Regions from separate parts of the Pseudomonas sp. GW823-FHT02C05 genome, predicted to be linked through region 1. Evidence: predicted binding sites of a transcription regulator. Region 1 holds the regulator's gene; each other region holds the start of a gene.

The links. Region 1 encodes sigma-54, which starts transcription at its own class of promoters, with help from an activator protein. Its sites were predicted from a motif close to ANTGGCATNNANNTTGCTNT; they were not measured.
Region 2: the regulator sigma-54 is predicted to act here: its motif matches at 1,680-1,699, upstream of flgB (flagellar basal body rod protein FlgB).
Region 3: the regulator sigma-54 is predicted to act here: its motif matches at 2,118-2,137, upstream of glnA (glutamate--ammonia ligase).
Region 4: the regulator sigma-54 is predicted to act here: its motif matches at 1,807-1,826, upstream of AC1RGE_RS28515 (pilin).

Annotation. Positions count from the first base shown of each region.
Region 1 is NZ_JBXAJU010000002.1:214,831-218,138, reverse strand. It holds gene lptA (lipopolysaccharide transport periplasmic protein LptA) at 1-178, shown strand, start outside; gene lptB (LPS export ABC transporter ATP-binding protein) at 178-903, shown strand; gene AC1RGE_RS11945 (RNA polymerase factor sigma-54) at 1,086-2,579, shown strand; gene hpf (ribosome hibernation-promoting factor, HPF/YfiA family) at 2,705-3,010, shown strand; gene ptsN (PTS IIA-like nitrogen regulatory protein PtsN) at 3,023-3,308, shown strand, end outside.
Region 2 is NZ_JBXAJU010000003.1:703,703-707,010, reverse strand. It holds gene flgE (flagellar hook protein FlgE) at 1-10, opposite strand, end outside; gene flgD (flagellar hook assembly protein FlgD) at 40-768, opposite strand; gene flgC (flagellar basal body rod protein FlgC) at 784-1,227, opposite strand; gene flgB (flagellar basal body rod protein FlgB) at 1,231-1,638, opposite strand; gene cheR (protein-glutamate O-methyltransferase CheR) at 1,890-2,717, opposite strand; gene AC1RGE_RS19645 (chemotaxis protein CheV) at 2,761-3,308, opposite strand, start outside.
Region 3 is NZ_JBXAJU010000005.1:287,504-290,811, forward strand. It holds gene AC1RGE_RS26530 (chorismate mutase) at 1-477, opposite strand, end outside; gene glnA (glutamate--ammonia ligase) at 614-2,020, opposite strand; gene thiI (tRNA uracil 4-sulfurtransferase ThiI) at 2,352-3,308, shown strand, end outside.
Region 4 is NZ_JBXAJU010000006.1:41,131-44,438, forward strand. It holds gene AC1RGE_RS28505 (DUF748 domain-containing protein) at 1-548, shown strand, start outside; gene AC1RGE_RS28510 (BON domain-containing protein) at 759-1,115, opposite strand; gene AC1RGE_RS28515 (pilin) at 1,344-1,760, opposite strand; gene AC1RGE_RS28520 (type II secretion system F family protein) at 2,091-3,308, shown strand.

The DNA.
Region 1 (3,308 bases):
CAAGGCCAAGGTCATCAACGACGGTAATACCACCGAAGGCGAGAAGATCGTCTACGACACCGTCAAGCAGGTTGCCAACGCCGGTCGCGCCAATGGCAGCTCGGTTACCGCGCCGCGTCCGCGGATCGACATGGTCATCCAGCCGAAAAAGAAAACCGACGAGCAAAAGGCCCAGTAATGGCAACTCTGAAAGCTCAGCACCTGGCCAAGAGCTACAAGAGCCGCCAGGTCGTGCGTGATGTCAGCCTGTCCATCGACAGCGGTCAGATCGTCGGCCTGCTCGGCCCCAACGGCGCCGGCAAGACCACCTGCTTCTACATGATCGTCGGCCTGGTCCAGGCCGATCAGGGCCGCGTCCTGATCGACGACCTGGATGTCAGCCACCAACCGATGCACGGTCGCGCACGCGCCGGTATCGGCTACCTGCCCCAGGAAGCCTCGATCTTTCGCAAGCTGTCGGTGGCCGACAACATCATGGCCATCCTCGAGACCCGCAAGGAGCTCGACAAGGCCGGCCGTCGCCAGGAACTGGAAAGCCTGCTGCAGGAATTCCACATCAACCACATCCGCGACAACCTCGGCATGAGCCTGTCTGGTGGTGAGCGGCGCCGTGTGGAGATCGCCCGGGCCCTGGCCACCGCGCCCAAGTTCATCCTGCTGGACGAACCCTTCGCCGGTGTCGACCCGATCTCGGTGGGCGATATCAAGCAGATCATCCACCACCTCAAGGCCAAGGGCATCGGGGTGCTGATCACCGACCACAACGTCCGGGAAACCCTGGACATCTGTGAGACCGCCTACATCGTCAACGACGGGCAACTGATCGCCGAAGGCGACTCCGAGACCATCCTGGCCAACGAACTGGTCAAGGAAGTCTATCTGGGCCATGAGTTCCGCCTGTAAGGGCTGATGTGTTGGGCTGGACGCCAGGGCGCCGGGAACAATAAAACCCTACAAACTTTATTGTTACAGCGCTCTAGGCAAACACTTCAGTTTCAGGCATATAATTTGCTTATGTTTGGCGCTCCGGCGCCCTGTAGTGGATGGCGCATGTGCGCCGGCAAATAAGGTGTTAAGCCCCTGCCATGAAACCATCGCTAGTCCTTAGAATGGGCCAGCAGCTGACGATGACACCGCAGCTGCAACAGGCCATCCGCCTGCTCCAATTGTCGACCCTGGACCTGCAACAGGAAATCCAGGAAGCCCTGGAGTCCAACCCGATGCTCGAACGCCAGGAAGAAGGCGACGACTTCGACAACAGCGACCCCCTGGCCGACAACACCGAGTCCAAACCCAATACCGAGATCCAGGAGCCCTCCTACCAGGAAACCGCCCCCACGGTGGACAACCTCGAGGACGGTGAGTGGAACGAGCGCATCCCCAACGAACTGCCGGTCGACACCGCCTGGGAAGACGTATACCAGACCAGCGCCAGCAGCCTGCCCAGCAGCGATGACGACGAGTGGGACTTCACCACCCGCACTTCCGCGGGCGAGAGCCTGCAGAGCCACCTGCTCTGGCAACTGAACCTGGCGCCGATGTCGGACACCGACCGCCTGATCGCCGTGACCCTGATCGACTGCATCAACAATCAGGGCTACCTGGACGAAACCCTCGAGGAGATCCTCGAAGCCTTCGATCCGGAACTGGACATCGAACTGGACGAGATAGAAGCCGTCCTGCACCGCATCCAGCAATTCGAACCCGCGGGCATCGGCGCCCGCAACCTGGGCGAGTGCCTGTTGCTGCAACTGCGCCAGCTGCCGGCGAAAACGCCCTGGCTGGGCGAGGCCCAGCGCCTGGTCAGTGACTACATCGACCTCCTGGGCAGCCGCGACTATAGCCAGCTGATGCGGCGCATGAAGCTCAAGGAAGATGAGTTGCGCCAGGTCATCGAGCTGGTGCAGAGCCTCAACCCCCGCCCCGGTTCGCAGATCGAATCCAGCGAAGCCGAATACGTGGTCCCGGACGTCATAGTGCGCAAGGACAACGAACGCTGGCTGGTGGAACTGAACCAGGAATCCGTGCCGCGCCTGCGGGTCAACGCCCAGTACGCCGGTTTTGTACGCCGCGCCGACACCAGCGCCGACAACACCTTCATGCGCAACCAGTTGCAGGAAGCCCGCTGGTTCATCAAGAGCCTGCAAAGCCGCAATGAAACCCTGATGAAGGTCGCCACCCAGATCGTCGAGCACCAGCGCGGCTTTCTCGAATATGGCGATGAAGCGATGAAGCCGCTGGTTCTGCACGATATCGCCGAGGCGGTGGGCATGCACGAATCGACGATTTCCCGGGTGACCACGCAAAAATTCATGCATACCCCACGGGGCATATATGAGCTGAAATACTTTTTCTCCAGCCACGTCAGCACTTCGGAAGGCGGTGAATGCTCGTCCACGGCGATCCGCGCGATCATCAAAAAATTGGTGGCCGCGGAAAATCAGAAAAAGCCGTTGAGTGACAGCAAGATCGCTGGTTTACTGGAGGCACAAGGCATTCAGGTAGCCCGTCGTACCGTCGCCAAGTACCGCGAATCCCTTGGGATCGCGCCTTCCAGCGAACGTAAGCGGTTGATGTAGCCGCAGGGCTGGCCACAGCGTTTCAGAGTGTGTTTGAAAAGGGCCCGGTGTCGTTTTCAAACGTAGTCTAGGTGGCAGGCAACCCAGCCTGCCGCGTTATGCACTGGCAACGAAGGAGAAGCTGTATGCAAGTCAACATCAGTGGACACCAACTCGAAGTGACTGAACCCCTGCGCGTCTACATCGGCGAAAAACTCGACCGGCTGGAGAGGCACTTCGACAAGATTACCAATGTGCAGGTCACCATGGCTGTCGAGAAGCTGAAGCAGAAAATCGAAGCCACCCTGCACATCCACGGTGGGGAGGTCGTTGCCAACGCAGAACATGACGATATGTATGCCGCAATCGACCTGCTCACGGACAAGCTTGACCGCCAACTGAAAAAGCATAAGGAAAAGCAACTCCACCTTCTCCAAGGCACGGGTCGCTAACACTCCCCTCCCATGATCCGACTTGAAAGCATCCTGACCCCCGGCCGTTCCCTGGTGAACGTGCCGGGCGGCAGTAAAAAACGCGCCCTCGAACAAATTGCCAACCTGATCAGCCGTGAAGTGCCTGATCTGGAGATGCAGGATGTCTTCGAGAGCCTGATTGCCCGTGAAAAACTCGGTTCCACCGGTTTTGGCAACGGCATCGCCATTCCCCACTGCCGCCTCAAAGGCTGCGAGTCGCCCATCAGTGCGCTGATGCACCTGGACGCTCCGATCGATTTCGACGCCATTGATGGCG
Region 2 (3,308 bases), on a different contig from region 1:
TGAAAGACATATTCCACTCCTTGTGCCGGTTAGTCGGCTCTAGATACCAATGGTTTGTACTTTGGACAGGGCAATCGGGCTGCTCATGCCGGCGAGGTTCAACATCAACTCGCCGCCGGTCTGGCTGATGGTCACGCTATTGACCGTGGCCGGCAGGTAGGTGATCAGATCAGTGCCCTTGCCATCGATGGTGGTGCTGGCCTTGAAGGTGTAGTTGCCCGGATCCGCCTTGGTGCCGTCAGTCTTGGTGCCATCCCAGACAAAGCTGGCGTTGCCGGCCTTCTGGCTGCCCATGTCGATGGTCTTGACGGTATTGCCGTCCTTGTCGGTGACGGTCACGGTGACCGAGTTCACGCTGGATGGCACGGTGACCGAGCCGGTCATGCTCTTGCTGGTGTCGACCTGGGTGGTACCGGTCTGCACGATGACCGAGCGCCCCACCAGGGACGAAGCCTGCAAGGCCTGGGAAGACTTGTAGTTACCCGTGATCGCATTCACCGAGGAGTTGAGGGTGGTGATGCCTTCCAGGGTGGAGAACTGCGCCAACTGGGCAACGAACGCACTGTTGTCCTGCGGATCCAGCGGGTTCTGGTTGTTCAGCTGGGTTACCAGCAGCTTGAGGAATGCGTCCTTGCCCAGGCTCTGTTTGCCGGTGGCGCTGTTGGTCGCCGCGGCCAGGCCGTCGGCACTGGTATTGCTCGTCGTTTTCGACGAATTCGCCAGGATATCCTTGAGGGATGGGGCGTTGGTGGTATCAGTAACGCTCATGGTCTTCGCCCCTTATCACTGACCCAGGGTCAGGACCTTCTGCATCATGGTTTTAGCGGTGTTCATCATTTCAGCGTTGGTCTGGAACGAACGGCTGGCAGAAATCATGTCGGCCATTTCTTCCACCACGTTGACGTTGGGGTAGTAGACATAACCCTTGGCATCAGCGGCGGGATGGTTCGGCTCGTAACGAGCTTCGAGGTTGCTCTGGTCTTCGACCACACCCAGTACCTGCACGCCCTGGCCGGCAGCGTCCTGGTTCTGGAACAGCGAGTCGCTGCCGCCGCTTTGCGCCCCCTGGAACATGGTGGCAAACACCGGGTGACGAGCGCGGTAGGTCTGGTCGATGCTCGACGAGACGCTCTCGGCGTTGGCGATGTTACTGGCGACGGTGTTCAGACGGGTGGTCTGGGCGCTCATGCCACTACCGGCAATATTGAAAACACTGGCGAGGGACATGGATTACTCTCCGCGCAGGGCTGCTACCAGCCCTTTGAATTTGCTGTTGAGCAGCGTGAAGCTGGCCTGGAAATCCACCGAGTTCTGCGCGTAGCTCGATTGCTCCAGCTGGGCGTCCACGGTGTTCTGGTCGATCGAAGGTTGCATCGGGGTGCGATACAGCAGCGATTCATCACCACTGCTCAAGCCCTGGGCTTCGATATGCCGGTTGTTGGTCATGTTCAACGCGAAGGTACCGTTCTGGGCCTTCTGATTCTGCTCGGCAAGCACGGCAGAGAAGTCCAGGTCCCGAGCCTTGTAGTTCGGGGTATCGGCGTTGGCGATGTTGTTGGCCAGAACTTCGGCACGCTTGGCGCGAAAGCCAAGGGCCTGTTCATGGATACCGAGCGCTTTATCGAAGCTGATGCTCATGGCGGAAACCTTTGGGTGACCTGATTTTTCGTAACTCGGATATAGCAAGCTGCGTGCCAAGTCTTCAAACCCCGTATTTCAGGGGTTTGCCGGCGACGGCAAGGCGGCAATGCCAGAAAAGCGGCAATGGATTTCCGCGAAACACCGGCAAAGCGGCAACCACCCTGCCGCTTTCAGCCGGCGCGCCAGATAATTGCAGGCACAAAAAAGGAGGCCCAATGGCCTCCTTTTTCGGTACGACGATCTGCTGGCTACTTGGCCTGGTAGATGATGCCCGGACTGCATTGCACCATCTGATAATGATCCGGCAGCCCATTGAGGGCTTCGGAAGCCCCCAGGAACAGGTAGCCGCCAGGCTTCAGGGTGCTGTGAATGCGCATCAGGATGTCCTTCTTGACCTCCGCCGAGAAGTAGATCAACACATTGCGACAGAACACGATGTCGAACTTGCCCAGACTGGCGTAGCTGTCCAGCAGGTTGAACGAGCGAAACTCCACCCGGCTCTTGATCGGCGCCTTGACCACCCAGCGCCCCGGCCCCTTGGGGTCGAAGTAACGCTGCAGGCGCTCGGCCGACAGGCCACGACCAATTGCCAGGCTGTCATATTCACCGGTCTTGCAGTTGTTGAGCATGGTCCCGGATAGATCAGTGGCAACGATCTGCACCCCCATCTTCAACTGCCCCATGTTGCTACGCTCGAACTCATCGATGGACATCGACAGCGAGTAGGGCTCCTGCCCCGACGAACAGGCCGCCGACCAGATGCGCAAGCGCTGGTTGGGACTGGCCTTGATGGCTTCGGGAAGCACCTTGTTCTTCAACACCTCGAATGGGTAGGTGTCGCGAAACCACAAGGTTTCGTTGGTCGTCATGGCATCCACGACCATCTCGCGCAAACCACTGCGGGGCTGGGTCTGAATCCGCTGGACCAGCTCACCCAAGGTTTTTATCCCTTGCTGCTCCATCAGTTTGTTGAGACGGCTCGAGACTAGATATTGCTTATTTTCCCCGAGCAAAATACCACAGGCTTTTTCCAGGAAGACCCGGAACTGTTCAAAATCCAAATTACCCGTAGACAATGCTGCCGCCTCTTAAATCTTATGTCCGCCAGGGCGAGTGCCCTTAGCTGTGATCTGCTGCTTTGATCCGGTCGACTACCCGGGATGCCAGGTCATCAGGGCGGAACTTGGCAAGGAAGTCATCGGCACCGACCTTCTTCACCATCGCCTGATTGAACACCCCTGACAACGAAGTATGCAGGATGATATGCAGCTTTTGCATGCGTGGATCATTACGTATCTCGGCCGTGAGGGTGTAACCGTCCATTTCGGGCATCTCGATGTCGGAAATCATCATGAGGAATTCCTCTTCCGGCTTCTTGCCCTCGTCCACCAGTTTGCGCAAGTAATCCAGCGCTTGCCGGCCATCATTCAATGCCACTACCTCGACACCTACGGTTTGCAGGCAACGGGTGACCTGCTTGCGTGCCACCGACGAGTCATCGACGGTCAGCACCCGCAGGGAAACAGCCTTGTGCTGGGTTTCGACATCCACCACTCCTGCCGAGATCGCCTCCGAGGTCGGCGCGACTTCCGCCAGGATCTTCTCCACGTCGATGATTTCCACCAACTGGTTGTCCACCCGAGTGACCGCCGTCAGGTAGTGATCGC
Region 3 (3,308 bases), on a different contig from region 1:
ATTGGCCCGGGCCAGCCATTGCGGGCATTGGCGGTCGGTGCGCTGCGGGCTGAAGTCGGCCAGTTGCTGCAGCAGGCGTTTTTGTAACTGATCAAGTTGGGGGCGGATCTGCCCGGCCAGGTCCTGGCGCGGCGTGTCCGGTGCCCGGCCTTGCAAGTGCCAGGTCGAGAGTCGGGCGTATTGCACCAGCTTGTTGGCTTCGATCTGGGCGGCGAAGAACTGCCCAACCGTTTCTTCGCTCAAGTGATAGGTTGCGGCCTGGGCGGTTGCCCCGGCGATCACCTGTTGTTCCCGCGGGCGGTCTTCCACGGCCTTGTGGCTGTCCCATTTGCTCAGGGCCACCTGATCGGCAATCGCCAGGCGTTCGCCGATGCTCTGCAGCAGCGGGGCGAGGGCGGGCGGGGCGTCACTGGCGCAGGCGGCGGTGGCGAACAGGCTGCAAGTCAGGGCGAGGCACAGGTTGAGGCGCGAAGTCATGGGCGGGCTCGGCTGCTGATGGGGAGACGGCGCCCATGATGCACGCAACCACCCCGGGCAGGGCAAATGCGCGGGCATAAAAAAGGCCTCCCGAAGGAGGCCTCTTGATCACGCGGCTTGCGCCGGCGTTACCGGATCAGCAGCTGTAGTACAGCTCGTATTCCAGTGGGTGTACGAAGGTACGTACCTTGATTTCTTCTTCGCTTTTCAGGGCGATGTAGGCGTCGATGAAGTCGTCGCTGAAAACGCCGCCTTTGGTCAGGAACGCACGACCTTTGTCCAGCTCTTCCAGGGCTTCCTTCAGGCTGCCGCAAACTTGTGGGATCTCTTTGGCCTCTTCAGGCGGCAGGTCGTACAGGTTTTTGTCAGCAGCGTCGCCAGGGTGGATCTTGTTCTGGATACCGTCCAGGCCGGCCATCAGCAGGGCAGCGAAGGCCAGGTACGGGTTGGCAGCCGGGTCCGGGAAACGGGCTTCGATACGGCGGGCCTTAGGGCTCGACACGTAAGGAATACGGATCGAAGCGGAGCGGTTGCGCGCCGAGTAGGCCAGCATGACCGGGGCTTCGAAGCCTGGCACCAGACGCTTGTAGGAGTTGGTCGCCGGGTTGGTGAAGCCGTTCAGGGCCTTACCGTGCTTGATGATGCCGCCGATGAAGTACAGGGCGGTATCGGACAGGCCGGCATAGCCTTCACCTGCGAAGGTGTTCTTGCCGTCTTTCCAGATCGACATGTGGACGTGCATGCCCGAGCCGTTGTCGCCGTACAGAGGCTTGGGCATGAAGGTGGCAGTGCGGCCGTAGGCGTCAGCCACGTTGTGCACCACGTACTTCAGGGTCTGGGTTTCGTCGGCCTTCTTCACCAGGGTGTTGAACTTGACGCCGATTTCGTTCTGGCCGGCAGTCGCCACTTCGTGGTGGTGAACTTCGACGGTCAGGCCCATTTCTTCCAGTGCGTTGCACATGGAGGTACGGATTTCGTGGTCGTGGTCGAACGGTGGAACCGGGAAGTAGCCGCCCTTGACGCCTGGACGGTGGCCCTTGTTACCGCCTTCGATGTCCTGGTCGGACATCCACGAACCTTGTTCGGAGTAGATCTTGAACATGGAGCCGGAGATGTCGGACTTGAATTTCACCTGGTCGAAGATGAAGAACTCTGGCTCTGGGCCGGCGAATACGGTGTCGCCGATACCGGTGGCTTTCAGGTGCTCTTCGGCACGCTTGGCGATGGCACGTGGGTCACGATCGTAACCCTGCATGCTCGAAGGCTCGATGATGTCGCACACCAGGATCAGGGTCGGTTCTTCGGTGAACGGGTCCAGTACGGCGGTTTCGTCGTCCGGCATCAGGATCATGTCGGAGGCTTCGATGCCTTTCCAGCCAGCGATGGAGGAGCCGTCGAACATCTTGCCAGCTTCGAAGAAGTCTTCATCCAGCGCATCACGAGCCGGCATGGTCACGTGATGTTGAGTGCCCTTGGTGTCAGTGAAGCGCAGATCAATCCATTTGACGTCATGATCTTTGATGAGTTGAACCGACTTCGACATAGTGTCCTCCGGGTGGCTTCGGGCTTGGTGTTGGAGTGCCCTTAGAATGTGGGTGATGCCGGCGCGAATACTCTGCCATGGCAACCTGCCTCACAAGGGAGCAAATTGCATGCCAGTGCCCCGAGATGGGTTTTCTGCCCCAAAATCACGCTTTCTGCGACGTATTGGGTTGAATGCCGGCATTTGGCGCACTGCAATGTAGCGTCTTTGCCAATAAATGACCCGTTTTGGTGCATCGAAAACCTTCTGCACATAAACTGGTTAAACCTTGAGCAATTTCCGCTATAATCCGCGCCCCCCTTTTTCGGCTGGCCCAGCGCGCGCTGTTTTCATGAAACTAATCGTTAAAGTTTTCCCGGAAATCACCATCAAGAGCCGCCCGGTTCGGACGCGTTTCATCCGTCAGTTGGCGAAGAACATCCGTGCCGTGCTCCGCGACCTGGACCCGGCCGTGGTGGTCAATGGTGTGTGGGACAACCTCGAGCTGGAAACCGCCGTCAGCGAGCCCAAGGCCCTGAAGGACATGACCGAGCGCCTGAGCTGCATGCCCGGCATCGCGCATTTCCTGCAGGTCGACGAGTACCCTCTGGGCGACTTCGACGACATCGTCGCCAAGTGCAAGCAGCACTTTGGCGAAGCCCTCCCGGGGAAGGTTTTTGCCGTGCGCTGCAAGCGTGCCGGCAAGCATGAATTCAGCTCCATGGACGTGGAAAAATACGTCGGCAGCCAACTGCGTCGGCAGTGCGGTGCCGCCGGAATTTCCCTGAAAGAGCCTGAAATCGAAGTGCGGATGGAAATTCGCGACCAACGGTTGTTCGTGATCCACAGCCAGCACAACGGCATCGGCGGCTACCCGCTGGGCGCCCTGGAACAGACCCTGGTCCTGATGTCCGGCGGTTTCGATTCCACGGTGGCGGCGTACCAGATCATGCGCCGCGGCCTGATGGGGCATTTCTGCTTCTTCAACCTGGGCGGGCGTGCCCATGAACTGGGCGTGATGGAAGTCGCGCACTATATATGGAAGAAGTACGGCAGCTCCCAGCGCGTGCTGTTCGTCAGCGTGCCGTTCGAGGAAGTGCTCGGGGAAATCCTCGGCAAAGTCGACAACAGTCATATGGGCGTCATTTTGAAGCGTATGATGTTGCGTGCCGCGTCGAGCATCGCCGACCGCCTGCACATCGATGCGCTGGTGACCGGCGAGGCGATTTCCCAGGTGTCCAGCCAGACCCTGCCGAACCTGTCGGTGATCGACTGCGTGACCGAGAAACTGGTACTGCGCCCCCTGATC
Region 4 (3,308 bases), on a different contig from region 1:
TCGCTCCAGGCTCCAGCGACCTGAGCAAGGAATCCGAGTCGGCCCTGACCACCCTGGCCAAGGCGCTCAAGGAGCGTCCGACCCTGCGCCTGGAAATCGAAGGTACCAGCGCCCAGAGCAGTGACGGCCCGCTGATCGCCGAACAGCGGCTGGAGCGCGAATACCAGTACAACTACTACAAGATCCTCCAGCGCCGCGGTGACAAGGTCCCCGCCCAGGCGTCCCTGCTGCAGGTTCCCGAGGGCGAAAAGGCCCCTCTGCTGGAAGGCATCTACCGCACCCGCCTGAAACAGCAGCCGCCGGCGGAATGGACCCAGCTCAGCCGCGACGAACGCAGCGCCAAGCTGCGTGAAGGTCTGATCAAGTTCTGGAGCAGCAGCGACGTGCTGTTGCGACAACTGGGTCAGGAGCGCGCCAGCAGCATCAAGGACTTCCTGGTGGACAAGGGCCAACTGGCCGACGACCGGGTCTACTTCATCGATGCCAACCTGGGCCAGGCCGAAAGCGATGGCCGGGTCGTCACCCCGCTGCACCTGGACAGCGAATAAACCTCTCGCGCCGGGCTCCACCCAGCCCGCCCGGTCTCTCCTGCAGCGCCTGCCTGGCGCCCACAATAGAACAGGCCCCGACACTCAGTGCCGGGGCCTGTAATGATCACGTCCTTGTGATCTTCCGCATGAACCCTTTTGAGAAGCGGCAGACGTATCACTCGGCTCGTCTACCGCACCCTCTCCCTGTCCAGGCGAGAAGCGTGAGTGTTACTCGGCTTTCAGGCCGTCAGCGGAAACTGCCTTGACGCCTTTGATTTTCTTGGTGATGGCCACGGCGGTAGCTTTCTGAGCCTCGGTTACCGCAACAGTGGACGACAGCGAAACAACGCCCTTGTTGGTTTCAACCTTGATGTCGGTGCCAGGAATGCCTTTCTCGGTTACCAGATCGCTTTTCACTTTGGTGGTGATCCAGGTATCGGAGGTGGCCTCTTTGGCCTTGGTCACTTCACCGGCAGCCACCACCATGGGCGACTGGGTGTTTTGAGTGGTCTGCGCAAATGCTGCGTTAGCCATGGTCAGGGTCAGAGCGGTAGCAGTTGCGGCAGCGATAGCGAACTTCTTCATACGAGTAACTCCTGTTCTTTAAGAAAGCCTGCGCCGTGTCCTGGCAACAGGGTTATGAGGGATATTGCAGGTGCTGTGCCAAGTCTTGGATCCTATAAATATTCATAAAAATCAATAAGTTATAAAATCACAAATAATTCGGCATCATGCAAAATGCATGACTGCCCGCCAATCTGCATGCAAGTTGCGGCTTTTTCAGCGCGGCCTGGCCAATCGTGAAAAGCCTCCTCAAGCCCCCTGTGCACCACAGCCTTTGGGCGCATAGTCGGCCTCCACAGTGGTGGTGCATGTCCATCCTGAAGTCGCCGAACGGGTCAGGGTCAGGGTCTTGTTCAGCACCGGCCCCGGCGCATTGAGCAGGGTGCAGCCAATGCTGCCTTCACCGGTGGCCGCCGTCCCGCCGGCACTCATCCGGCAGTTGGCGGTCTGGGCCGTGCCCCCGGCGAGGGCCAGGGTCGGATCGGTCCCTTGGTTCAGCAGATCCTCGACGTTGACCTTCAGGGCCGACGCCTCGGCCAGGGCGGCAATCACCTTGGCCCGCGCCTGGTACTTGGCATACATCGGCATCGCCACGGTGGCGAGGATGCCGATGATGGCTACCACCACCAGCAATTCGATCAGGGTAAAACCGGATTGATGTTTCATGGGTTGCCTCCTGGCATGGACGAATGTTGCATGAGCACAAAGGCGTGAAGCACAGCCTGTGCCAGGGGATAACCCACGGATTACGTGGCCTGCAGGTGCGATAGCCCATGGCCTTGAGCGCAAGGAGTCGCACAAACTGACAAATTTCGTCAGCCCCTGCCCCTCTCCGGCAGCGCCTCGCCAGCTAGGCTTGGACAGGTGCATGGCGGCCCGACGGTCGGCTCGCGCCCCCACCAAGGAACGTCCGGGGGGGCAGGGTGATCTATCACCCGTTCGAACACAGCAGGGCGCTTGCGCCTCCCTATCCACCCTTGCACCAAGGATCGAACCATGGCGGTAAAAGCACCCGCGACCAGTGTCTATCTCTGGCACGGCACCGACAGCCAGGGCCGCCCCCTCACCGGAGAACTCAGCGCCGCGACCCCGGCCCTGATCAGGGCGCAATTGCGCAGACAGGGCATCACCCCAACCCGAGTCCGACGCAAACCCAAGGGCTGGCTGCGCCTGCATCAGCGAGTAGGGGCACGGGACATTGCCCTGCTCACCCGGCAGTTGGCCACGCTGATGCAGGCCGGGGTGCCGCTGCTGCAATCCTTCGACATCATTGCCGAAAGCTTCGAGCATCCGCAGATGCGCCAACTGCTGGCCAGCCTCAAGCGCGACATCGAGGCCGGCTCCAGCCTGGCCACGGCGTTGCGCAGACAGCCGCGCCACTTCGACCCGCTGTACTGCAACCTGGTGGACGCCGGCGAGCAGGCCGGCGCCCTGGATACCCTGCTGGAGAGAGTCGCCACCTACAAGGAAAAGAGCGAGAACCTGAAGGCGCGGCTGAAGAAGGCCATGGTCTATCCCTTGGCGGTGATCGGCGTGGCGGTCGTGGTCAGCAGCATCCTGCTGCTCAAGGTGGTCCCCCAGTTCCAGAGCCTGTTCGCCGGTTTCAATGCCGAGCTGCCACTGCTCACCCAGTGGGTCATCGCTCTGTCACATTTCATCCAGCAGCAGGGGGCGCTGCTGCTGGCCGCCGGTGTGCTGGGCGGGCTTGCGGCGCGCCTGGCCTATCAGCGCTCCCCGAGCTTGCGTGACCGCCTGGATGTCGGCCTTTTGCACATGCCCCTGGCCGGGCCACTGCTGCACAAATCCGCGGTGGCCCGCTACGCACGGACCCTGGCCACCACCTTCGCCGCCGGCGTTCCCCTGGTGCAGGCCCTGGATTCAGTGGCCGGAGCCAGCGGCAACCCTGTCTTCAGGCAAGCGGTGCAACGGATCCGCCAGCAGGTCGCCGCCGGCATGCAATTGAACTTTGCCATGCGCGCCAGCGGCGTCTTCCCGACCATGGCGATCCAGATGACCGCCATCGGCGAAGAGTCCGGAACCCTGGATCATCTGCTGGAAAAAGTCGCGATCCATTACGAGGTCGAGGTGGACAACCTGGTGGACAGCCTGACCAGCCTCATGGAGCCGTTGATCATGGTGGTCCTGGGGGGTATCGTCGGCGCCCTGGTGGTTGCCATGTACCTGCCTATCTTCCAACTCGGTACAGCGATCTGA